2 linked regions of the Marinoscillum sp. 108 genome follow. The protein of the gene in region 1 interacts with the protein of each later gene in a pairwise test. Links are inferred from orthologs where the notes say so. Each region holds a gene or a part of one and is shown on either strand. Other genes may lie near its edges. The genes, in order: GV030_RS05515 and rfaD.

The links.
Region 2: the proteins of GV030_RS05515 (region 1) and rfaD interact in binary tests that used the Escherichia coli proteins (3 or more experiments, as listed by UniProt). The link is inferred for Marinoscillum sp. 108 from one-to-one orthologs.

The regions. Positions count from the first base shown.
Region 1 is NZ_LR734808.1:1,333,882-1,346,456, forward strand. What follows is about bases 5,694-8,538. They hold GV030_RS05515 (1,4-dihydroxy-2-naphthoyl-CoA synthase), read left to right. Parts: upstream 5,694-6,617; coding sequence 6,618-7,460; downstream 7,461-8,538. Other genes in these bases: bioA (adenosylmethionine--8-amino-7-oxononanoate transaminase), read right to left, coding at 5,694-5,841; bioD (dethiobiotin synthase), read right to left, coding at 5,829-6,437; GV030_RS05520 (8-amino-7-oxononanoate synthase), read right to left, coding at 7,476-8,538. In the rest of the region: GV030_RS05480 (3'-5' exonuclease), read left to right, coding at 1-485; GV030_RS05485 (DUF294 nucleotidyltransferase-like domain-containing protein), read left to right, coding at 482-2,383; GV030_RS05490 (VOC family protein), read left to right, coding at 2,387-2,773; GV030_RS05495 (SDR family oxidoreductase), read left to right, coding at 2,977-3,723; GV030_RS05500 (Imm63 family immunity protein), read left to right, coding at 4,124-4,507; more of bioA, read right to left, coding at 4,570-5,693; more of GV030_RS05520, read right to left, coding at 8,539-8,582; GV030_RS05525 (lipid A deacylase LpxR family protein), read left to right, coding at 8,620-9,567; GV030_RS05530 (NADPH:quinone oxidoreductase family protein), read right to left, coding at 9,564-10,532; arsC (arsenate reductase (glutaredoxin)), read right to left, coding at 10,529-10,870; GV030_RS05540 (sialidase family protein), read left to right, coding at 10,935-12,575. UniProt on the Escherichia coli protein: Converts o-succinylbenzoyl-CoA (OSB-CoA) to 1,4-dihydroxy-2-naphthoyl-CoA (DHNA-CoA).
Region 2 is NZ_LR734808.1:3,711,327-3,724,027, forward strand. What follows is about bases 8,424-11,394. They hold rfaD (ADP-glyceromanno-heptose 6-epimerase), read right to left. Parts: upstream 10,407-11,394; coding sequence 9,441-10,406; downstream 8,424-9,440. Other genes in these bases: GV030_RS15185 (T9SS type A sorting domain-containing protein), read left to right, coding at 8,424-9,389; GV030_RS15195 (6-carboxytetrahydropterin synthase), read left to right, coding at 10,498-10,926; lpxB (lipid-A-disaccharide synthase), read left to right, coding at 10,923-11,394. Outside these bases: GV030_RS15155 (SusC/RagA family TonB-linked outer membrane protein), read left to right, coding at 1-825; GV030_RS15160 (SusD/RagB family nutrient-binding outer membrane lipoprotein), read left to right, coding at 829-2,256; GV030_RS15165 (hypothetical protein), read left to right, coding at 2,289-3,122; GV030_RS15170 (hypothetical protein), read left to right, coding at 3,149-4,090; GV030_RS15175 (hypothetical protein), read left to right, coding at 4,225-4,947; GV030_RS15180 (hypothetical protein), read left to right, coding at 5,015-5,449; more of GV030_RS15185, read left to right, coding at 5,433-8,423; more of lpxB, read left to right, coding at 11,395-12,026; ATP-dependent Clp protease ATP-binding subunit ClpX, read right to left, coding at 12,012-12,701. UniProt on the Escherichia coli protein: Catalyzes the interconversion between ADP-D-glycero-beta-D-manno-heptose and ADP-L-glycero-beta-D-manno-heptose via an epimerization at carbon 6 of the heptose.

The sequences.
Region 1 (12,575 bases):
TCACGCTGGAAGAACTAAAAGAAAAAGGCGAAGACCGCAAAGCGGTGATGCGGCAGTTCACCAAGGACCTGCGCCAGTACAAGCCACTGCTGATTGGCCATTTCATGGAGTTTGATGGCAAGATGCTACAAGTGGCACTCCTCCGCTCGGGGATGAAAAACATCATAACCCGCTACCCGATGTTTTGCACCATGAAAGCCACCACAGAGTATGCTCGCCATACAGACCACAACTACCCGAAACTGGACGAACTTTATCTGAAACTCTTTGGCAAGCGGATGGAGCATCAGCACGATGCGGCTGCAGATGTGGCCGCAACTGCGGAATGTTTTTGGGTGCTCTACCATAAGGGGGAACTCACCGAGAAAATTCTGGCCGCACAGCCAATTTACACCCAAATGAAAAGCAAGGCCAAAGCCAAAATGGGCTGCGGATTGCCGGTTTTCGTTTTGATCATTGCAAGCATCCTTTTATGGTTTCTATGAGCGACAAGTTATCTTTTCTGAAAAACACCCACCCATTTGACCTACTGCCAGATGATGCGCTTTCGCACCTGGCAGATGCCCTTGAGGAAATCGAATTTGGTCAATCTGGCATTATCCATGAGCAGCACAAAACCAAAGTGGATGGACTGGAAATCATCGTAATGGGCCAGTATGAAACCTATTTTTACAACAGTGAGGGTAAGAAGGAAGCCAGCAGCAACCTGGGGCCGGGTGATACCTATGGGGCTTTTTCCATCCTCCTGAACAAAGGAAAATCCATCAAGACCGTTTTTGCTGCTAAGAAAACCAAAATCTACCGGGCGCCAACCGCCACTTTCAGAACCCTCTGCAAGGAGCATGATGCCTTTTATCAGTCCTTTGTCACCCTTTTCGGTAGGGAAATGCTCAATGATGCTTTTGCCAACTTTGTCACCCGCCCTTCCTATGACCTGGACACACTCACGTTCGATCGTTACTTCATCGGGCGAATGGACAGCGTGAACACCCGCCCCATTGTGAGCTGTGAGCGTGGCACACCGGTACATGAAGCCGCTAAGCTTATGGAAGCCAATAAACTCAGCTGCCTCTTCGTGCGGGATGATGATGACTTTATCGGGTATGTGACGGATATACTCCTTCGGAACAAGATCATTGCGGCGCAGCGAGATGCGAATACCCCAGTGGAGGAGATCATGGAAGGCCCTATTTACCGAATATCACGGGAGGCTTATATCTATGAAGCCATCCTCATGATGTTTAACCATAAAATCCGCTACCTCATCGTGGAGGATCATGGCCAGGAGACAGGGGTGATCAGCCGGAGCAAACTCCTCTCCGACCAGGCGCAATCACCTTTTGTGTTTATCCAGTCGGTGCGGCTGGCCATGTCTGTGGACGAACTCAAAGCCAAGTGGGCAGAAGTGCCCGAGGTGGTCTACAACCTCCTGACACGGGGAGTAAAGTCAGAGCTGGCCAACCAGATCATTACCAACATCTCCGACACCATCGCTCAGAAGGTCATCGAGGGTGTGATTGCTGAAATAGGCCCTCCGCCAGCCAAATTTGTCTTCATGGCACTGGGCAGCGAGGGCCGCATGGAGCAGACTCTCAAGACCGACCAGGACAATGCCATCATCTATGAGGACAAAGCCAACGAGTTCAGGGAGATCACGAGAACCTACTTTCTTCATTTTGCGGAGTTGGTCTCCGAGCGACTCAACCACATCGGCTTTGTGTTTTGTACCGGCGGACTCATGGCCAAAAACCCCAAGTGGACCCACTCCCTCTCCCACTGGAAAAGAAATTACAACGAATGGATTGAAAACCCCGACTCACAGTCGGTGATGAATTTCTCCACCTTTTTTGACTGCCGGTTTATCTACGGTGAAGAGTCGCTGGTGAAGGAGCTACAGGCACACATCCTGCAAAAGCTGGAGGACCCGGGCACCTACTTTTTCACACAGCTGGCCACCAACGCCCTGCAGTACGAACCGCCCCTCACCTTTTTCAGAGGGATCAAAACCATCGAAAAGGACGATCAGCAAGTGTTTAACATCAAGCGGTCTATGACGCCCATCGTGGACCTGGTGCGGGTATACGCCCTGAAACACAAAATCCTCAAAACCAATACCGGCGAACGGCTCTCTGCTCTGCGGGATCAGAAGGTATTTACCGAGGAAGCCTACCATGAGCTGATGCAGTCGTACTACTACATGATGGGCATGCGCCTGAGGTATCAGGCCCGGCAGATCATGAACGACCACACCGAGCCCCACAACTACGTAAGTCCCGGCAGTCTCACCAAGATAGAGGTGGTGACCTTAAAGGCTATTTTCAAGGTGATAGAAAACTTCCAGCAAGGCATCAAAATCAACTTTACCAGAAACTTATTCGGATAACCTATGCAGCAACTTGTACAACTCGCCCTGGTGGTGGCAGACTATGACGAGGCAATTGCCTTCTACACCCAAACGCTCCGCTTTGAACTAATAGAAGATACGAAAATGAGCGAAACCAAGCGCTGGGTGGTGGTGGCCCCGCCCGGAAACACTGGCTGCAGGCTCCTGCTGGCCAAGGGTGTAGGTGACGAGCAGCTCAGCCGCGTAGGCAACCAGACCGGTGGCCGGGTGTTTCTCTTTATCCATACCGATGATTTTGAGGGGGACTATGAAAACCTGAAAGCCAAAGGCGTGAAGATCGTACGCGGACCTGTGGACGAGCCCTACGGCCAGGTGCTGGTCTTTGAGGACCTGTATGGCAATTTGATTGATTTGATCCAGCCGGCATAGGCGGTGCAATCCGCCGCCAGACCTCCTATGTATAGGCCATAAGCCGACATGCGTTGGCATTGTCACAAAGGAGTGTGAAGGCCGCCTGCACGGAATGGCGGTTACGAGATCGTACCCTTCTCCAAAGCAGTCTTCTTTGGATTATATCCGTCAGCTGTATTAATTTAAGCCAATAACCGGGCGCAGAAACCGGAGTCCAACCTATGAGAAAGACCCTATTAATCACAGGAGCCAGTCGCGGAATCGGTGCGGCTACTGCCCTGCTTGCTGGAAAAAGAGGCTACAATATTTGTGTAAACTATCTGAGTAATAGCGAAGCTGCATCTCAAATAGTGAATCAAATAAAGACAGATGGAGGACATGCTGTCGCCTATCAGGCCGATGTTTCCAAAGAAGCTGAGGTGCTCAGTCTGTTTCAAAAAATCGACCGGGACTTTGGTCCGATCAATGCGCTGGTGAATAATGCAGGCATTTTAGAAACTCAATCAAGAGTGGATCAAATGGATTTAGAGCGACTGATGCGGATATTCAATAAGAATGTCGTCAGCGCCTTCTTGTGTACCAGGGAGGCCATCAAGCGCATGTCAACACGCTATGGTGGCAGTGGTGGGGCTATTGTGAACGTATCATCAATCGCCGCCCGCACCGGTTCACCTAATGAGTACGTAGATTATGCCATGTCTAAAGGTGCCATAGATACCTTTACCATAGGACTGGCCAAAGAACTGGCAGCCGAAGGAATCAGGGTGAATGGCGTGAGACCCGGGTTTATCTATACAGACATTCATGCTGATGGTGGTGAGCCCAATAGAGTAGACCGAATCAAAGAAACCCTCCCCATGCAGCGAGGTGGCCAACCCGAAGAAGTGGCCAACGCCATACTTTGGTTACTGTCTGAAGAATCCTCCTTTTCAACCGGATCATTTATTGAGGTAACGGGAGGCAGGTAGTGACTTCACTAATCCAGCCCTGGTTGTCTACATGTGTTGGCTTTGTCACCCTGAGCACCGTCGAAGGGTAAGACAAAGCAGTGTATTCCCTCTACACGGAATGACTGTCCAGTCCGTCATTGCGAGTACCCGATGCCTATCGGGGCGAAGCAATCCTCCGTCAGACCTCCTATGTATAGGCCACAGGTCGACACGTGTTGGCTTTGTCACAAAGGAGTGTGATGGCCACCCAGTGAGAAGGCCCGGCGAGCTCCCGTCTCCCCAACTTTCCAGATCAGCCAATCCACCGAAACATTCGACCCTTGCCAATATCCACCAGATGGACAAAGAAAAAGTGGAAGAAAGTAAACAGAGATCATTCAAAATGGCATAAATTTCAGAACAAGACATCAGGCAGTTTATGACCATTGAAGAAGTACAGAATGAGATGAGACGTATGGCGCAGCTCATAGGTGCCAAATCTGATCAGCTCCCAACCGTTTGCCGACTCCAGGGTGGTGGTCGCCCGAACATCAATATCTCCGATGATGGTCTGCTTTCATATGAAGCCTATGAGCGTGGCTTGCAGGTATTCTGCTATACCTTCACCGATCTGGAAGAATTAATGTACCACACCTTCCAGCATGTTGTACCCGCCATGGCATCAGCACATGCCATGGAAATGGACCCCTCGGGTCAGGACTTTCATAAGCACTTTTTAATCAAAAAAATTGAATTGATGAGTAGGATAAAACCTGAATGGGGCCAACGAGTGGAAGACGAATACAACCAGGCACCCTACTGACGAGGCTAGCCTCAGACGCCCTCAACACTCTGAATGAAATTAACGCTGAAAGTCTCCGGCCATCACAGCTCTAGCAGAAAAACATCAATCGCCTTGTACAGCCTTTGTAGCTCCTGATCGGTAATAATATAGGGTGGCAGGATATAGATTACATTTCCCAAAGGCCTCAGCAGCAAGTCCCTGGCCATAAAGAAATCATAAATTTTCTCCTTCAGGTTACTCGTGTAGCCAGCATCATCAGCATGGAGCTCAATCGCCAGAATGGTACCACAATGACGAATCTCTTTGACTTTGTTATGAAATCGAAATTGATCCAGGTAGGCCTGATGTTGCTCAGAGATGCGCTGTATATCCTGCTGACATTTTTTCCCGAGCAGCAGCTTCATACTTGCATTGGCGACTGCACAGGCCAGTGGATTGGCGGTATACGAATGACCATGAAAAAAGGCTTTGGTACGATCTTCCACATCAAAGGCTTTCACGATTCGCTCATTGACTGCCGTGATTCCCATGGGTAAATAGCCCCCGGTGATCCCTTTGGAGAGACAAAACAGATCAGGATCATTTCTGAGATGGTCGGAGGCAAACATTTTACCTGTGCGACCAAAGCCGGTCATCACTTCGTCCGCTATGCACACCACCTCCCTGCTTCGTGCAATATCGATGAGTTTATCCAGTACCTCGGCTGCATACATTTGCATGCCTGCAGCCCCCTGCACCAAAGGTTCGAATATGAAAGCGGCCGTCTCCTCCGTGACCAGTTCCTTCATTCTGGCTATGGCCTCTGCCCCATCGCCCTTTGGAAAAGGAACGAAATCAACCTCGAACAATAATTCATTGAAAGGAGCAGAAAACAAGTTTCGCTCCGCTACCGACATGCTGCCAAATGTGTCTCCGTGATAGGCACCCTCCAATGCGATGATTTTCTTGCGTGGCTTTCCCTGATTGTACCAATACTGCACCGCGAGCTTGATGGCCACCTCCACGGAGGTGCTCCCATTATCAGAAAAAAAGATCTTGTCAATGGATTTGGGGAGTAACCGTTTGAGTGTTTTGGAAAGATCCACCGCAGGCTTGTGTGTGAATCCAGCGAAAATCACATGCTCCAACCGGGCAGCCTGCCTGCTCAGGGCTTTATTGATTCGCTTATGGCTATGACCGTGGATGTTCACCCACCACGAGGATACCGCATCCATGATCTTACGACCATCCTGGGTGTACAGATATACGCCCTTAGCCTTTTTGATCCCTATCGGCTTATTTCCTGCCAGTGGAGAAAACGGATGCCAAATATTCTTATGGTCTGCCTTTTCAAAATTATTCAATCCCAACATGCGCTTAGCTTTTCGGCGTATTTCTTTACAATCTCTTTATTAATTACGGGTTCCTGCTCCACTTTCAATAACTGCCTATACCCTGTCTTGAGCAGAATGATTCTTTCGCTCTCCTCATTGCCCGGGCCATTAAAAATAATTCCCTTCACGTCATAACCGCGGCTTTTGATGACTTCAGCCGTTAGCAGGGTATGGTTGATGCTCCCCAGGTACAGGTTGGACACCAACACGATTTCTGCATTCAGTTTAGGCACCATATCCAGGATCACCTCCTCATCATTTAGAGGTACCATCACCCCACCTGCACCTTCAATGATCAAATCACGATTGGAAATGGGAGGTACTATCTGGTCAATGGTGATCTCTATCCCATCGATGCGGGCAGCGGCATGTGGTGAGGCCGGGGTTTTTAAGAGGAAGGTCTCCTTGTAAAATTTACTTTGCTCATTGGTGACCAGCGCTCTGACCGTTTCCGTGTCTCTGGGCGCTCCCGATTGGATCGGCTTCCAGTAGTCAGCATGTAGCATCTCCGTCAGTATGGCACTCACCAGTGTCTTTCCACTATCCGTCCCTATGGCCGTCACAAAGTAGTTCATGAAGCGAAGTTAATATGCAAGTCCTAATATCCCGACTCTTTGTGGTGGTCAGAATTCATCCAACAGAAACAAGAGCACAGACTTCTCTGGAATGGGATTTTGACAAGTTCATGGCAGTAAACTCTGCTCGGTCTTTGGTACTACACCTGAAATCAATAATTTCACCAAAAAATAAACACCATGAGCAAACCCAACTGGAAAGTAGTCAGAGAATTTGAAGACATCACTTACAAAAAGTCAGGTGGTGTAGCGCGTATAGCCTTCAATCGGCCGGAGGTACGCAATGCCTTCCGACCTAAAACCGTAGGCGAGCTTTATCAGGCCTTTTTGGATGCCCGAGAAGACACCTCCATTGGTGTGGTGCTACTCTCAGGGGAGGGCCCCTCTAAGAAAGATGGAGGATGGGCGTTTTGCTCAGGTGGAGATCAAAATGCGCGTGGCCACCAGGGCTATGTGGATGATGATGGGATGCCCCGCCTCAATATCCTGGAAGTACAGCGCCTCATCCGGTTTATGCCTAAGGTGGTCATAGCAGTGGTACCTGGATGGGCTGTGGGTGGAGGACACTCGCTCCATACCGTATGCGATCTCACGCTGGCCAGCAAGGAACATGCTATTTTCAAGCAAACAGATGCAGATGTCACCAGTTTCGACGGGGGCTACGGGTCAGCCTATCTGGCCAAGATGGTTGGGCAAAAACGGGCAAGAGAAATCTTCTTCCTTGGAAGAAACTACTCTGCACAGGAAGCTTTCGACATGGGCATGGTGAATGATGTGATCCCTCACGAAGAGTTGGAAGATACGGCCTATCAGTGGGGACTTGAAATCCTTCAGAAATCTCCTACTTCTATCAAAATGCTCAAATTTGCCTTCAATCTGACCGACGATGGCATGGTGGGGCAACAGGTTTTTGCCGGAGAGGCCACCCGTTTGGCCTATATGACTGATGAGGCCAAAGAGGGTCGTAATGCCTTTTTGGAAAAGCGAAAGCCAGATTTCAAAGACATCAAGTGGATTCCATGACCCTCAGGCATCAAACTACACCAACTCGCTGAGCAAGTCTGTGAGGCGGATAATCTCCGCATCAGTATTGTGAACATGCAGGCTGATCCTCAATCGCTCGGTACCCCGTTGTACGGTGGGTGAAAGGATCGGTCTTACATCCAAACCAGCTTCCTGAAGGCTCATGGAAACCTCACGAGCTTTTTTGTTGCTGCCAATCATCACTGGCTGAATAGCAGTATGACTCAGAGATTTCTCCCAACGACTCCTGAAAAGGTTAATTTTAGCTTCCAGCTCATCCTGTAACACAAGGTGTTCACTCAGGTACCGAAAACTCTCCTCTATTGCCAATACACTGTGTGGTGGCAGAGAAGTGGTATAAATAAAAGGCCTGCCAAAGTTGATCAGATAATCGGTAAGGATCTTGGATCCGGCCACACAGGCACCGTGTACACCCATGCCTTTGCCAAAGGTGTAGACTCTGCCAAAAATCCGGTCATGTAGGTTCTTTTGAATCATGTATCCGGCACCCCCCGGGCCCATCACCCCAGTGCTGTGGGCTTCATCCACAATCAGGTAAGCGTTTGATTGCTCACAGACCTCCACCAGATCAGCCAATGGGGCCATGTCACCATCCATCGAAAAGACCGTTTCGGTCAACACAAAGACCCTGCCCTTCGCCCGCTTTATTTTAGCCTCCAGGTCATTGAGGTCATTATGCAAAAAACTAACGGTCTCGGCCCGACTTAGCCAGGCACCTTCCTTCAGGCATACATGGGATAGTTGGTCATACAAAATGGTATCGCCCTTTTCTGCCACAGCGGATACGAGGGCCTGGTTGGCTGCATAGCCCGAATTAAAAATCAACACTGACTCAGCCCTGAATACTTCCTGAAGATATTGCTCAGCTGCTCCATAAAATCGATGATTGCCAGAGAGCAGGCGGCTGCCCGTACCTCCATTGGGTACAGCTCCTTCACTATCCATTCTTTCTCTTATTCGCTTCGCCAGTTCTTGGTTTTGAGAAAGGCCCAGGTAATCGTTGGATACAAAATCCACCAAACCCGCTTTCCCACCTAGCGTACGGATATTGCCCTTTTCAATCCTGTCCTGAAGTTTTTCTTGTAGAAAATCCAATGTCATGCCTGCAAATTTGGTAAATATCTATCTTTGACCACCAATGCGAAAATTATTCATTACTATCATTGCCCTGCTGCTCATTCTGAAACTCACCGCACAGGAAAAATCTCAAAAAAAATACCTCACCTTCGATTATCAATTGATAGTGGATAATGATGCCTTCACCTTTGATCTCACACAGGATCAATATTACAGCAGTGGCATTTATGGATCAGTGAGGATACTGAAAGACAGCATCGCCAATGCCAAGGTGATTCAATCTTATCAGCTCAACCACAGGATGTATACGCCCAAGTGGATCGGTTGGGACCGACAAGAACAGCTGGATCGTCCTTACGCAGGTCTCTTATCTGCTTCCATTGCCAATGAATATTACTTTCATTCTAACCAATACCTGAAAGCGCAGCTGGAGCTGGGATGGTTGGGGCCTGGGGCCCTGGTGGGAGAAACACAGGCCACCTGGCACAGATGGTTTGGTATGCCTCAGCCCATGGGCTGGAAATATCAGATCAATAACACACCGATCATTAACCTCAACCTTACCTACATTAAGCCCATTTACTCTTCTTACAATTTTGAGCTGACCAGCGAAACCAATGCCAGTGGAGGTACGGTCTACAACAACATCAGACAGGAACTCATGGTACGGGTGGGAGAACTCAAGCCGATCAACAAATCTGCCTATGTCAGCTCATCTCTGGGCAACAAACGAATCAAACTCCCTGAACCCAAAATCAGCGAGATCTATTTTTTCTACTCTCCAGGACTGGAATATGTGTTTTACAATGCCACCCTGGAGGGCAATTTTATTGGTGAGAAATCCATCTACACCGTGGATGCGATCCGATGGGTTTTCCAGCACCGCGGAGGTGTGATGCTCAGTTGGCCCCGGTTTGACCTGGGCTTTATTGCCTACTGGAGAACACAGGAGAATGCATCAGCCACACGGCATGATTATGTTGGGGTCAGACTTAATCAACGGTTCTAAACCTCAAGCACAATCTTGCCAGACACACGTCTGTTCATCAGGTCTTCAAGGGCTTTTTTTGCATCCGCCAGTGGGTACGTTTTTGTAACATTGATGCTCAATTTACCTTCTGCAAACCACCGGAGGAGCATCAATACATTTCTGCGATTGTCCTCCGGAGCATTTCGCCAAAAGGCTCCCCAAAATACGCCTACAATAGACGCACTTTTCAGTAGTGGCAGGTTAAAAGGAATGGACGGAACCTCTCCAGAGGCAAATCCAACCACTAAATGGCGCCCTCCGGGTTTCAGGGTGCGAAACACTGCCTCCGACTGAGCGCCCCCTACCGGGTCGAAAATAACATCTGCACCTCCCAGCTCTTTGATCTGTTCCTTTAGTTCTTCACCGGGGCTCGCCACCTCATGGGCACCATTCTGCAAACAAAATGCTCGTTTTTCTTCGGTAGAAGCTACCGCAATAACCTTGCTACCAAACACTCTTCCGAGCTGTACTGCGGCTGTGCCTGTACCACCAGAAGCACCCAATACCAAAAGTGTTTCACCTGGTTTCATCATGGCCCTGTCTTTCAGTGCATACAAGGCTGTAGCATAAGACTCCAAAATCGCCGAAGCATCTTTCAAAGAGACCTCCGGTGGAATAAGGTAGGTATTGCTGCCCTTGGCCACGGCCAATTCAGTAAAGCCACCCCACCCCATAGAAGCCATCACCCTGTCTCCTACCTGCACGTGATCCACCCAGGTACCCACCGCTACCACTTCACCGGAAACTTCCTGTCCTGGAGAAAAAGGTAAATCCGGCCGAAACTGGTACTTCCCTTGAGCAATCAAAAGATCGGGAAAGTTTACACCACAAAATGCTGTCTTGATCAACACCTCATCCTGTGCAAACCGAGGGAAATCAGTCTCCGTAAATGTCAAATCAAGTGACGCACTAAACTGATTCACGAGGATGGATTTCGTAATCATAAAATATCGAGTACGGTTTCCGGAGGACGACCGATCGCAGCCTTCCCATTTTTGATCACAATGGGGCGCTCGATAAGTTTGGGGTATTGCACCATAGCATCCAGCCATTCATCATCAGACAACGTTTTTCCCTTGAAAAGCTCCTTATATTCAGTTTCTCCTTTTCGAATCAACTTCTCAGGGGCGATACCCAACATATTTACGATTTCCGCCAGTTCGGCCTTTGTGGGGGGCGTATTCAAATACTCTATGATAGTGGGCTGCTCACCTTTCTCTTCCAGTAAATTCAACGTTTCCCTGCTCTTTCGGCACCTCGGGTTATGAAATATTTTGGTCATCTTTGGGTTCGTTTTCTTGAACCCGAAATTTAGTATAATTACACCTCCGTCAAAAACATTACCCATGAAAAGCTTCCCTCTGATTTTACTGCTCGCCTTAACGCTAGCTACTACTCACGTCTCCGGGCAAAAACTAAAAATAAATGATACCCCGGCCGCCACCTCTGCTGCAGACAGATGGCAAGGCTTTTTGCAGAGACAAAGCCTTTTGGAAAACTCGCTGGTCAAAAACATTCCCTTCAGAAATATTGGCCCCACCATCATGAGTGGCCGGGTGGTAGACCTGGAAGTTGACCCTCAGGATCCCACGCACTTCTACGTGGCCTATGCCTCCGGAGGGCTTTGGGAAACCAAAAATGAAGGTGCCTCTTTTGATCCCATATTTGACAATGAGATCGTGATGACCATCGGCGATATTGCTGTAGACTGGACCGAGAAAGTCATCTATGTAGGCACCGGTGAAAATAACTCCAGCCGGTCCTCCTACTCAGGCTACGGATTATTCAAATCCTCAGACAATGGCCAATCCTGGCAGCATTTGGGGCTCCCGGAATCCCATCACATCGGCCGGGTCATTGTACATCCCGATAACCCGAAAATTCTCTGGGTGGCTGTTTTGGGCCCATTGTACTCAAATAATCAAGCATCTGGCATTTACCGGAGCGTGGATGGTGGTGCTTCATGGGAAAAAACCCTCTATGTAGATAAAAAAAGTGGATTTGTAGAATTGATTTTGAATCCAAAAAAACCCGATGAGTTGATTGCGGCTTCATGGCAGAAGGACCGAAAAGCATGGAATTTTGAGGAGTCAGGCAAAGGTTCGGCCATGTTTAAATCTACAGATGGTGGCATCACCTGGCTCAATATCTCATCCGGAAACAATGGGTTTCCGGATACTGAAGGCACTGGCAGGATTGGATTGGCATATGCCCCCTCTAACCCTGAGATCATCTATGCCATACTGGATAATCAGGACCGTCGGAATGAAGAGGAAAAGGAAACTTTTTCTGTCACAAAAAACCTACTGAGAAACACAACGATCGATGCCTTCCTGGCGCTTACCAATGATGAACTCAACGATTTTCTGGACCGGGAAAACTTTCCCGATGAATACAATGCCGTAGACATCAAGGAAGAGGTAAAAAAAGGAAAAGTAAAACCCCAGGACCTGGTGACTTATCTGGAGGATGCGAATTCACTCCTTTTTGATACCCCCGTGAAGGGTGCGGAAGTATACCGCTCAGACAATGGCGGAGAAACCTGGAGAAAAACGCATGAAGATTACATTGACGCGCTGGTATTTTCCTATGGTTACTATTTTGGACAAATAAGAGTGGACGGACAAAATCCTGACATTCTCTATACCATGGGAGTTCCACTGATCAAATCAACAGACGGGGGCAGCACCTGGAGCATCACGGATATGGAAAACGTGCACGCCGATCATCACGCTCTTTGGGTCAACCCCTCCAGGCCGGGTCATTTGATCAATGGGAATGACGGTGGAATCAATATCTCTTATGATTTCGGCGACACCTGGGTCAAGTGTAACTCCACGGCAGTAGGTCAGCTCTATACGGTAAATGTGGATATGGCTGAGCCTTACAATGTGTACGCCGGTCTTCAGGACAATGGTGTCTGGAAAGGCCCCAGCAACTATACCTACAGCAGAAGTTGGCTGGAAGAAGGAAAATACCCTTATGAG
Region 2 (12,701 bases), 2.4 Mb from region 1 along the record:
GGCGCTACAATTGTAGACACTAAGGATTTCTCTGCCGGTTTGAATGTAAACTTTGCTACTTACAATAACGATGTAATTTCCGTTAATAACATTGATGGTGATGAAGGCGCAATTGTACTAGGTGGTCAGTGGAATGTGGATTTGCAAGCACGAGAAGGTCATCCTTATGGTGTGCTTTTCGGCCCTGGGTATCTTAAAGACGAGGATGGTAACATCGTTCACGTAAATGGTAGACCACAGATCGACCCTACATACAGAGTATTGGGAGACATTCAGCCAGATTGGACAGGAGGTATAGCAGTGAACTTGCGTTACAAAGGTCTTTCTTTGAGCAGTTTATTTGATGCCAAATGGGGTGGTGATATCTATACTATGACTACTACTTGGGGTAGATATGCTGGAGTACTTGCTGAAACTTTGAAAGGAAGAGAAGAAGGTATTGTAGGTAAAGGTGTGATGCAATCAGGTACTGACACAGATGGTAACCCTATCTATGTGCCAAATAACATTGTAGTAACTGCTGAAACTTATAACAAAGCAGCATTTAGCAACGGTGTTGCTGAAGGATCAGTTTTTGATGCGTCTTATATCAAATTGAGACAAGTTACATTGAACTGGAAATTGCCAAGTCAGTGGTTTACCAACGTTCCTTTCAAAGATGTAAACATTGCATTAGTAGGGAGAAACCTTGCGTTGTTGTACTCTAAAGTACCACACATAGATCCAGAAAGTGGATTTAGCAATGCTGATTCGCAGCAAGGCCAGGAATTTGGTCAGTTGCCATCTGCAAGAAGCATGGGTTTCAATATCAACTTTAAACTTTAATCGATGATGAAGTCTATAAAATATTTATTCACGGGAATTTTCTTCGTTCTTTTTGCAACGAGCTGTGATAAGGGATTTGAGGAATTGAATCAGGATCCTAACAACCCGACAACTGTTCCCTCAGATCTTCTGACAGCAGATATCATTAGGAATGCTGCCAACAACTTGCATAGCACGTTTGTAGGTGGAGATATGGGTTCCACTTGGGCTCAGCTTTGGACGAAAGTTCAGTACAACGACGAGGAGCGTTACGTTCCAAGACAGTCTGTAATTGAGTCTACTTGGGATAACATCTACGAAGATGTAATCTCTGATGCCAGATCAATGGAGATTTTGGCTACTGCAGAAGGTAATGATGTATCTAAAGGAGTAGCACTTACGCTACAGGCTTGGGGATATTCATTGCTTACTGACCTGTATGGAGATATCCCTAATACAGAGGCCATCCGTGGTACTGAGGGTATTTTTGCTCCTGCATATGATGAGCAATCAGTGGTTTATGATAGCATCTTGGCAAAGCTCGACAGAGCTAATGCGTTGATCGCTGGAGGAAATGGATCACTGAATGCAGCCACTGATTTGATGTATGGTGGTGATGCTTCTAAGTGGAGAAAGTTTGCTAACTCATTGAAAATCAGATGTCTGATGAGGATTTCTGGTGTTCGTGATGTGTCTGCAGATTTACAAGCAACAGTAGCTCGCCCAATATTCACTTCAAATGCTGATAATGCTGCTATTGTTTATTTAGCTGCTCAGCCTAATGCTCACCCATTTTATGAGACCATTGATTATGGTAGCAGATTAGAATGGAAAGTTTCTGAGCTTTTGGTGCAGACTCTCGAAGGATTTAGTGATCCTCGTCTTGCAGTAATGGCTGCTAAGAATGCTGATGGTAACTACAGAGGTAAGCCAAACGGAATTCAGGATGTTCCTAGTGAAGACTTCAATTATGAGAACGTTTCTGGTATCGGTGAGTTCTATTTGAACCCCGAGTTGCCAGGTATGTTTATGTCATACGCGGAGTTGCAGTTCTTGCTAGCTGAGGCTGCTGCTTCTAATTACATTAGCGGAGATGCTGCCACATTCTACAATGCTGGTATTCGAGCTTCTATGGAAGAAAACGGAATCACCTCAGGTGTGGACGCTTACTTGTCCCAGTCTGGTGTGGCGTATAGCGCAGGTGCTTCTGCTGAGTTGATTGGAACCCAAAAGTGGATCTCTCTATTTGCTCAGGGAGTAGAAGCATGGACAGAATGGAGAAGAACAGGTCAGCCTGCTTTGTCTCCAGCTCTTGATGCTGTACTATCTCAAATTCCTTCTCGATACTCTTATCCTGCTTCAGAGCAGACTACCAATAAAGCTAGCTATGATGCAGCTGTGGCAAGTCAAGGTGCAGATGTATTGACTACCAAAGTTTGGTGGGATAATTAATAATTGTCAATTAACATTAAATTGAAATTATCATGAAAAAAATAAATATATACATAGCCATCCTAACCCTTGGTCTTTTTGCGATCTCGTGTAATGAGTCTGAAGATTTGGTTACTGCGGAGGCTAAAGAGGCTGCCCTAACCACTATTGGAAGTTCTGGCGGTGCTTTGCTAGGAAACCCTACGGAAACTGGCGAGGTGATTTTTGTTACAGCGATGTTAGATTATTCTGTGACAGTATCTTCTCCAAATGTTTCTGATGTTCAGTCCATGACTGTTTACAAATCGTATGGAACTGAGTCTGTGGAAATCACTACGGCTTCTACTTATCCGATAGAAGTGAACTATTCTTCTATTGGGGACTTTATGGAGGGCTTTAGTGCCACTGCTGCTGATCTGGCCATCGGTGATGTTATCGGGTTTCATACTGAGATGACAATGACTGATGGACGTGTATTGGCTCAGGCAGCCAATAGAGTGAGTCTTACTGTTCAGTGTTTGTCTGACTTGGCTGGATCATATTCTATGACTGGTCAGAGAGATGATGGGGCTTCATACTCATTCCCTGTAGTGATCACAGAGCTGGGACCTGGAAGTTATGTTTCTAGTAGAAGTGGATCATGGGCTAAAGGAGTGTTAGCAACACCAACTGGTGAAGCACCTATGTTGTTCAATGATGTATGTGGTCAGCTTTATATTCCTATGCAAACCCTTGGAGATTTCTATAGCAATGGTGTGTGGGGAGAAGGAGATGGCGCTGAGGTTACAGGATCTGTTGACCCGTCAACTGGTGTGATTACTTACTCCTATACGATTGAGTTTAGCGCTGGAAACCGAGTGTACACGGAAGTTCTGACTCCTAATTGATCTTAAATCTTTAAATGAAATTAACTATGAATAAGATATATAGATTATTACTGATTTTGGTAGTAGTGAGTTTCGGCTTCACATCGTGCGATGATGAGGACTTTACCGGACACTCGTCTTTGGTACCGACTAGTCCAACAATTTCGATTTCGGCACCAAGCTCGATCACTATAGACGAGCAGGATACGACTTTCTCGTGGACTGTCACAATGAGTGAAGCGCAGATAGTAGATGTTGCTATTTATGTGACTGTTGCAGAGGGAACTACTGCTACAGAACATGACGATTTTGATATCGATAATAGCAATAGCCGGGTTTATATTCCTGCTGGATCGACTACAGGAACGGCGATGGTTACTCTTTATGCTGATGATGATACAAGAGAGGAGACTGAGATGTTGATGATCCAGATTGGAGATTCACGTACAGCCAATGCAACTATCACACCTACTACTGTGGCGATTACCATCAACAATTCACCTGATTTTGCTCCGTTAGAAACCGTAACGCTTACTGCGGTGTGGGATAACGGAGACGAAACTGCTGTTGGTGAGTCATTCTGTAGTTCTTTTGATGTGGACGTGTTGTTTTTGGTGGAGGATTTCTCTGGTTATCATCCAGATTTCTCTATGGCAACTGGTTCATGTCCTGAGGTAGGTGACCTGGACTGGGCTGATGGACATTACTGGGTAACAACAAACCTTTATGGAAGTGTGGATCTAGGTGAGTTTGCTACAGATATACCTGTATCACTTCAACTCACCAGATACAACAATGATGGTTCTGTTGCTTCTTCGTCTACTGTTTTGATTGACGAGCAGTTGCATTCTGATGATGACGGTTCTTCTCTTTATTTGGTAGGGTATATTACCGTGACCAATGGAGTATACGAATTGTTTGATGCAGATGATACTTCTTATGGAGATGTATCTGTGCAAAAAATGGATCTTCCTGCGGGCGTAAAATAGTAGATTTAAGTGCTATTAATATTAGAACAAAAGCCGTCTCGTTCCGAGATGGCTTTTGTTTTATTTATTCTTGAATATTAGTACAGTTGCTTTGAGTGAAGGTTGTTATATCACATAATCAACCAATTAGTTTTATGAAACGATATTTACTTAGCCCAGTCCTATTTGTATGCATTGTTACTGGGGGTGCAGCTCAAGCCACGCTAGGAGGAAATGACGCTAGTGGTCTTGATATGAATACTGAAATCGGAGGCATGGTTTCCGTTGTGGATTTCACAAATTACGATCCTGTAGGAAATGTCTATTTGTTTGAGGATTGGAAATCCGGAAAACTCACACTCAAAAATGGTGTCCAAACGGGGAATCTTATATTAAGAGTGAACCTACTGAACAACAATGTGGATGTCAAGGACAAGAATCGTGTAAGAACCTTCAGTATCGAAAAAATTCAATTCGTAGACATATCTGTGTTGAGCGATAGTGCGATTAGATACATTAACCCAAATGAATATCGATATAGCGATCAGACACCAATAATTGGCTTGTTGCGCGACGTTTCTAGAGGAGAAACCTGGAGTCTTGTCGAGCGGCATTTCATAAAAATTTACGAGGCGAATTATGTAAAGGCATTGGATGCGGGATCAAAGCAGGATAGATACGAATCGGCTAAGGAATACTATTTCCTGAGAGATGGGATTGTATACCCTGCAAGTGGCAATAGGAAGAAATTTGCCAGTGGTTTAGGTCTTTCGGAGAGCGAGCAAGAGGCTTTGGTTGATTATGTTAAATCAGAAGGGCTTTCGACTAAGAATGTTGATCATTTGACTTTGATCTTGAGGTTTTTAAACCGAGGTTAGGACTTGTAATACAGTCTTCTTGTTGCCTTCTTTTGGCAAATTGTTTAATTTGTTATCAAATGAAATTATGAAGAATAGGATGTTTATTTTGGTCTTTATAAGCCTTTCGACCGTGTTGTGTAACTGCTCATCCAGATATACGAACAAATCGATAAGTGATGATGATTTATTGGCCATTGCTAAAGAGTCTTTAAGAACAACCGATTTTGAGACCCAATACAATCCTGATAGCTCATTCGTTCTCCTTTCAACCTTTGAAGAAACGGGGTATTCACCTTCTACCACTTTTGTGGTTGTTCGCTTAACAAAAAAGCCAAAAGCAATATATAACTCGGGTTTCCGCGGCGATTACCTTAATTGGACTGGTATTTCAACTATTATGATCAAAGAGAAGACCGGATTAGCAACTCCCATGGACAATGGTCTAAAGACCTTTGAGATTGATGTTGTAAGCGGCGATAAAAAAGAAAAAAATAATCCAAACGATGAAAATAAAAAATAAAAGTGCAATTTCTGCAGTAGGTGCATTGCTGATTTTGCTGTGCACTGTGTATTGGATGAAGCAAGGGGATCAAGAAATCTCCCATGATGATACAATTGTCAAAGAGGAAGTTTCCAGATTTGAGAGGAAACATCTGATGCTTCCGGAAGAAAGATTTAAAATCCGACAGCAACTTACCTATAGGGAGGGTGGCGTTAATTATCAGCCAGGTTATCTTCAGAAGGAATTGGTTAAATCACTTGCTACTGCAAATGTATCCAAAAGCCGATCTGTCCCTGTTAATATAGTTGAGCGGGGACCATCAAATGTTCCTGGAAGAGCTCGTGGTTTGATAGTGCTGCCTCAGGATGATACTCATATGACATGGCTGGTTGGATCTTCAGGAGGGGGAGTCTGGAAGACCACAGATGGTGGTGCTAGCTGGATTGACAAGTCTCCTAACTTTCCCACTTTGGCGGTTACTAGCCTTGCATATTGCGAGAGTCAGCCGGATGTTATCTATGCCGGTACAGGTGAATATATAGCGTCTGCATATACCAACATCAATGGAGATGGAATTTTCAAATCGCTTGATGCCGGAGAAACATGGACACAACTGGCATCCACGGCTGGAAATGAATTGTGGCAGTCTGTTACACGGGTAATAGTAGATCCAAACAACCCGGATGTTGTGTTAGCTAGCACTGCACCTAATTTTTGGGGATCCTACACTTCAAATATTATGAAGTCTACAGATGGTGGACTGTCTTGGAACTCTGTTTTCAATGCTCAAGCTGGAGCTATTGAGCAGATTGTAGCTTCTCCAAATGATTTTAACATACTGTATGCCGGACAAAGTGGTGTTGGTGTTTTAGGTTCTCTGGATGCCGGGGATACTTGGTCATTGATTTCGGACGGAATGAGCCCAAGCTCCAGAGTTGAGTTGGCTGTTTCTCCGGTGGATCCAACCCGATTGTATGCTTCAGTTGTAGGGGGATTGGACGCTTCACAGGAAGCTGATATTTATTATTCTAATGACTCTGGTAATAATTGGACCTTGATTACTGACCCGTCTAACACCGTTGATGTATTGGGAGGCCAGGGTTGGTATGATAATACCATCTTAGCTCATCCATTCAATTTGAATGAATTTTATGTAGGTGGAATAGGTATCTATAAGTATACCGTGGATGTAGCAGCAGGCGTTGGTGAAAGTGACCCTACCTTTTTAGGCACTGAAACTGGAGGTACTGAGGCATTCATGGCTCGAGTTAATTTTACTGCAGAGCTAGATGGTGGAACCCTTGCGCTGGGTTCTGCTCCGGCAGATGAGTTTACTTCAGTGGAAATAAGGTTCGGTCCGGGGAGGTCACAGAAGGCTCACAGGTTTTTGGTGCCTAGTGGCAGAGGTTCTGGTGTCGGTGATGCTGAATATACTTACCAGGATTACGTAGATGTACCTTTTGAAGTTTGGGATGTGGATGCCACACCGGAACGTCAATTGATGGTCGCGTTTAGAGATCAACAGCGTGACGGCATTTTTAATTTGATTTATAATAATACTGAGGGCGGTGAGAATGATGCAAACAATACTCACTCTCGCGAGTATTTGTACATCAACTCAAGGACTTATTCAGAAACGCCATCGGATGCCATAGCAACTACTGGTGGACATGTGGATGATGACCTGTTTTTCATTTGGCCATACCTGGTTGCAGGTGCCACATGGGATCCTGATAATCTTCCTGAATCTGCCTTCCGAATTAATTGGGGAACTGTAGTAAGTGGCCAGTATGATGTGGTGAGCGCTGCAGACCCATATGGAAGAGTTGACGGAAAGAATAGTAATGTTCACCCGGATCACCATAACCTGGTAGCCGTAATACATGATGCAGAGGCCAAGGAATGGCAGATAGTAAATGTCAACGACGGAGCGTCCTATGCCTCCAATGTCTCAGCTAATCCTGGTGTTTCTTTAAATTCCTGGCATTTTGCAGGAAGCATGATGAATACCACTCAGTTTTATGGAGCAGACAAGGCTCCGGGTGTGGATCGTTATGTAGCCGGAGCGCAGGATAACGGTAGCTGGTTTAGCCCTTCAGGAGAAGACGCATCAAAGACTACCGAATATGAGGAAGCTTGGGGTGGAGATGGATTTGATGCCGTATGGCACCCCACAGACATAAACAAGCTAATTGTGACCAGTCAAAACCTTGGAATTGGTAGGTCTATTGATGGTGGAAATTCCTTCTTAAATGCAACAGTGGGCTTGGGGGCTGATCCCGCACTACCATTCATTGGGCAATTTAGTAACGCCCCCCAACGTCCTGACGTTGTGTTTACCCTTGCAGGAAATGGAGTTTATAAATCTGATGACTTTGCTGGCTCTTGGGAGTTGATTGATATGACAGGCTATAGTGACTGGGCAACTTCTTCGCTAATGAGTATTGAAATATCAGATGCAACCCCTGACGTGATGTGGGCCGGAGCTTCCATTAGCAACAGTGGTTCTTTGTTTCTATCTACGGACAAGGGTGAGTCATTTGCTCCAGTTCCAGATAATGGGATAAACACAGGATTGATAACGGGAATTGCGACCAATTATCATGATTATAAGACCGTTTACGTGTTATTCTCTTATGCAAAATCAGCGAAGGTGGTACGATCTACCGATCTTGGAGAAACCTGGGAAGATATTTCTGGTTTTTCTGCGGGAAGTACGAGCACCGGATTTCCAGATGTAGCAGTATATGATTTGCAGGTGATGCCTCATGATCCAAACACCATATGGGTAGGATCAGAAATTGGTATCATAGAGTCTACGGATAATGGAGCTTCATGGCACTTGCTTGACAGCAATATGCCTCGGGCATCGGTATGGGAAATTGATCTCAAAGAGGATCAATTGGTCATAGCGTCTCATTCAAGGGGAATCTGGTCTTACACGCTTCCTGAGGTTCCGCTGATCACTTATTACCCTGAAATAACTGACGTTTCAGCAGGTCTGTCAAATGAAGTTGGAGTGTTGGTGAATTTTATTTCCGACTTTGACTCTGCTCAGCTCTATATTAATGGTGATTATGCGTCATCGGTGGTGAGTCCTGATCTGGGAGAAAATCTTTTCACTGCTTCCACTTCGGAAACGGAACTGGAAATTGTGGTAAGAGGCTTTAAAGGTTCCGCTCCATATACCTCAGACGCGTTCGAGTTTACTACATATAGTTTTGCTGCAACGCAATCGTCCTATGTAGATAGATTTGATACCGACGATGATCATTTTACAGGATCTATGGAGATCAAAAAGGTGACTGGATTTCCATCTCAGGCGATTCACTCTGCACATAACTATGAGGCAAATTCCAACAAAGTGTTTAATCTGCTTATTCCTATTGAAGTCAAAAGTTCTGATGCAACCTTTAGTTACAAGGATGTGGCTATTGTGGAGCCAGGGGCCGATTATGTGACGTTGGAAGGGTCTACGGATGGAATTTCGTGGGTAACCATTGCCAAGTATGATGCCAGCGCTAATGATAAATGGACGGCTGCTTTTGAATCTAAACTATCAGGAAGAGAAGACTATTTTGTTGACCATGAGTACAATCTATTGGATCACTTTAATGCTGGAGATGTGGTGGTATTTAGGTTCCGCCTACAGTCTGATGCACAGGTCAACTCTTGGGGATGGGCAATTGATGATGTAGCTATACAAGGAGAAATTCTTGCCGCTGATCAGATTTTGTCCTCACTTAAAGTGTTCCCAAATCCGACCACTGATTTTCTGGCGATAGAATCACAGGTGCCTTTGGCCAAAGTGGAGTTGTTTGGACTTGATGGAAGTGTGAAAAGAGTTTCCTTCAATAACAATCAGTTGGACATGAGAGGATTGAGGACCGGAATATATCTGCTTAAGATCGTTTCAGAAAACGGGTCTGTTCAAACCCTTAGAGTGAGTAAAGACTAGAATATATTTTATCAAAAGAGAGCCGGACTGTTGTGTGGCTCTCTTTTGTATTTAATAATAAGTCATATTGAGCAGGTAGTTTTTAATATAATCATCAACACCTGCTTCAAGAGTTGTAAAGTCCATTGGGTATCCAATGGACTTTATTTTTTTTATGTCAGCCTCTGTAAAGTACTGGTACTTCTCCCGAATGTCTTCCGGGGTGTCCACGTATTCAACTTTTGACTCGAGCCCGAGAGATTTGAAAATAACAGTAGCAAGCGAATTGAATGATCTGGCCTCACCTGTTCCGATGTTATAAATGCCGCTGTTTTTCCGATGGTGCATAAGCCAGTACATCACCTCCACGGCATCCTTTACATAGAGAAAATCTCTTTTTTGCTCACCATCCTCAAAGTCCGATCGGTGTGACTTGAAGAGCTTCAGGGTATTGGATTCAATGATTTTATGAAATGAGTGATAGACCACAGAGGCCATACGCTCTTTGTGGTATTCATTGGGCCCGTAGACATTAAAGAATTTGAGTCCAGCCCAAAAGAATGGTTTTTGCTCCTGGGAAATGGCCCACAAGTCAAATTCCTGCTTGGACTCACCATAGGCATTAAGTGGCTCCAGGCTTTCAAGAGTGTTTTCATCATCGGAAAAACCATTTTCACCTGCACCATAAGTAGCAGCACTGCTGGCGTAGATCAGTGGGATTTGCTCATCTACACACCGTTTCCAGATGGCTTTGGAGTAGTCAGTGTTCAATTTCCTGAGGATATCTGTATCCTGTTCTGTGGTATCAGTATGAGCACCAAGATGAAAGATAAACTCCACCGCCTCGGCATTCTCATCAAGCCAGGGAAGAAAGGCCTCGCGATCTATAGTGGCTCGGAGTTTTTTACCAGCCAGGTTTTGGTTTTTGAATTCATCCTGAAAGACATCCACGGCGATGATATTATTGAAATTACTCTCATTGAGCCTTGCTATCATGCAGCTTCCGATAAATCCCGCTGCCCCTGTTACTACGATCATACAAGTTGTTTTTTCAAATTTAATCATCCACGGCATAAGCCTTTAGTAAGGTGACAGAACTTTCTATCTTTGTGGCAGATTTTCAGCGGTTATGATTTACGTAAGTAGAAAGGAACATTTTAACGCAGCCCATAAGCTGTATAATCCCAATTGGACGAGGGAGCGAAATGTGGAGGTGTTTGGCCCATGTGCCAATGATAACTGGCACGGACACAATTTTGAACTCATTGTAACCGTAAAAGGCATGCCCGATCCAGAGACGGGCTTTGTAGTGGATCTGAAGAAATTGAGTACGTTGGTACGTACTGACATCACGGACAAGGTGGATCACAAAAACCTGAACCTGGATGTCGATTTTATGCTGGGCAAACTTGCCAGCTGCGAAAACCTGGTGATTGAGTTTTGGAAGATTCTTGCACCTAAGGTTAAACGGCTAGGAAGTGATTGTACACTTCATAGTTTGAAATTATACGAAACACCACGCAATTACGTAGAGTACTTTGGCGAAACCAAAGGATGAGATACTTTATCGTAGCCGGAGAGAGGTCTGGTGATTTACATGGTGCAAACCTGATTCGGGAAATCACCAAGCAAGACCCGCAGGCTGAGATAGTGGGTTGGGGTGGAGACCTGATGGAGTCAGCCGGTGCAAGGATTCTCAAAAACTATCGTGATTTGACAGTGATGGGTTTTTGGGAAGTTATCAAAACCTTCTGGACACTTCGTTCCCTATTGAAAGAGTGTCAGCGAGATATTCGTGAATTTGCTCCTCAGGTACTTGTTTTGATTGATTTCGGAGGTTTTAATCTCCGATTGGCTACTTATGCCAGACATTTTGAGATCAAAACCTGCTACTATATTGCTCCCAAACTATGGGCATGGAGACCACAGCGTATCAGTAGGATCAGGAGGAGTGTAGACCAGATGCTGGTGATCCTTCCCTTCGAAAAGGACTTCTATCAGGGCCTCCAATATGAGGTGACTTATGTGGGCAACCCAGTCATGGAGGCGCTGAGTGCCTATGAATGGAATGACACTTTACTTCATGTACTGAAGCGGCATAAGTCCATAGCATTTCTGCCGGGAAGCCGGGAGCAGGAGATCAAACAAGCCATTCCGGTAGTCCAGAAAATATCTACTGTCTTTGATGACTATCAGATTTTGGTCTCAGGGGTCAGTAATGTAGATAAGTCAATTTATGAACCGTTAAGAAATCTCGGTAACATCTCTTTGGTTTTTGATAAAGCTTATGAACTGATACAGTCTGCCGAGGCGGCAGTGGTAACTTCTGGTACCGCCACTCTGGAGGCGGCACTCATTGGTAAGCCTCAAGTGGTGGTGTACAAAACAAGCTGGCTGACTTATCTGATCGCCAGAAGAATGATCCGGGTAGCTCACATCTCTTTGGTTAATCTGATTGCTGGAAAGGAAGTGGTCAAGGAACTTATTCAGGGGGATTACAATGCGGTCAACGTAGCTTCCGAACTGGAGACTTTACTTTCCGATGTAGCATCCAAAAAAAGAATCTCCGAAGGTTATTCGGAGATTCGCAGTATTTTAGGTGAAACAAACGCTTCAGAGAAAGCAGCCAGACACATTATTAACTTAGGCTGCTCTTAACTTATTAAATTTCGATTTTTCAAATTTCTCCTCGGCATAGTCCTTAGTGACTTCCATTTCTTTCACATCCTTGCTGGAAGGGATTTCAAACATGGCATCCGTAATGATGGCTTCACAGATAGATCTTAGCCCGCGCGCTCCCAGTTTGAACTCTACGGCTTTTTCTACAATGTAGTCCAGCGCCTCAGGAGTCATGGTGAGTTTTACGTCCTCCATTTCAAACAGCTTTTCATACTGTTTAATCAGAGCATTCTTTGGCTCTGTCAGAATCTTTTTCAAAGCCACACCATCCAACGGATCAAGGTGTGTGAGTACTGGCAATCGCCCAATCAGCTCCGGGATAAGTCCAAAACTTTTCAGATCTAATGCTGTAATGTATTTAAGCAGGTTGTCCTTATCCACAGACTCTGTGCTGAAATCATCGGCGTTGGCAAAACCAATCGGCCTTGTATTGAGCCTGTTGGCAATGTGACGCTCTATGCCATCAAATGCTCCACCACAAATGAAAAGGATGTTTTCAGTATTAACCGTAATCATCTTTTGGTCCGGGTGCTTCCTGCCACCCTGGGGCGGTACATTCACAGAGGTACCTTCCAATAGTTTCAAAAGCGCTTGCTGAACACCTTCGCCACTTACATCCCTTGTGATGGATGGATTGTCAGATTTTCGCGCAAT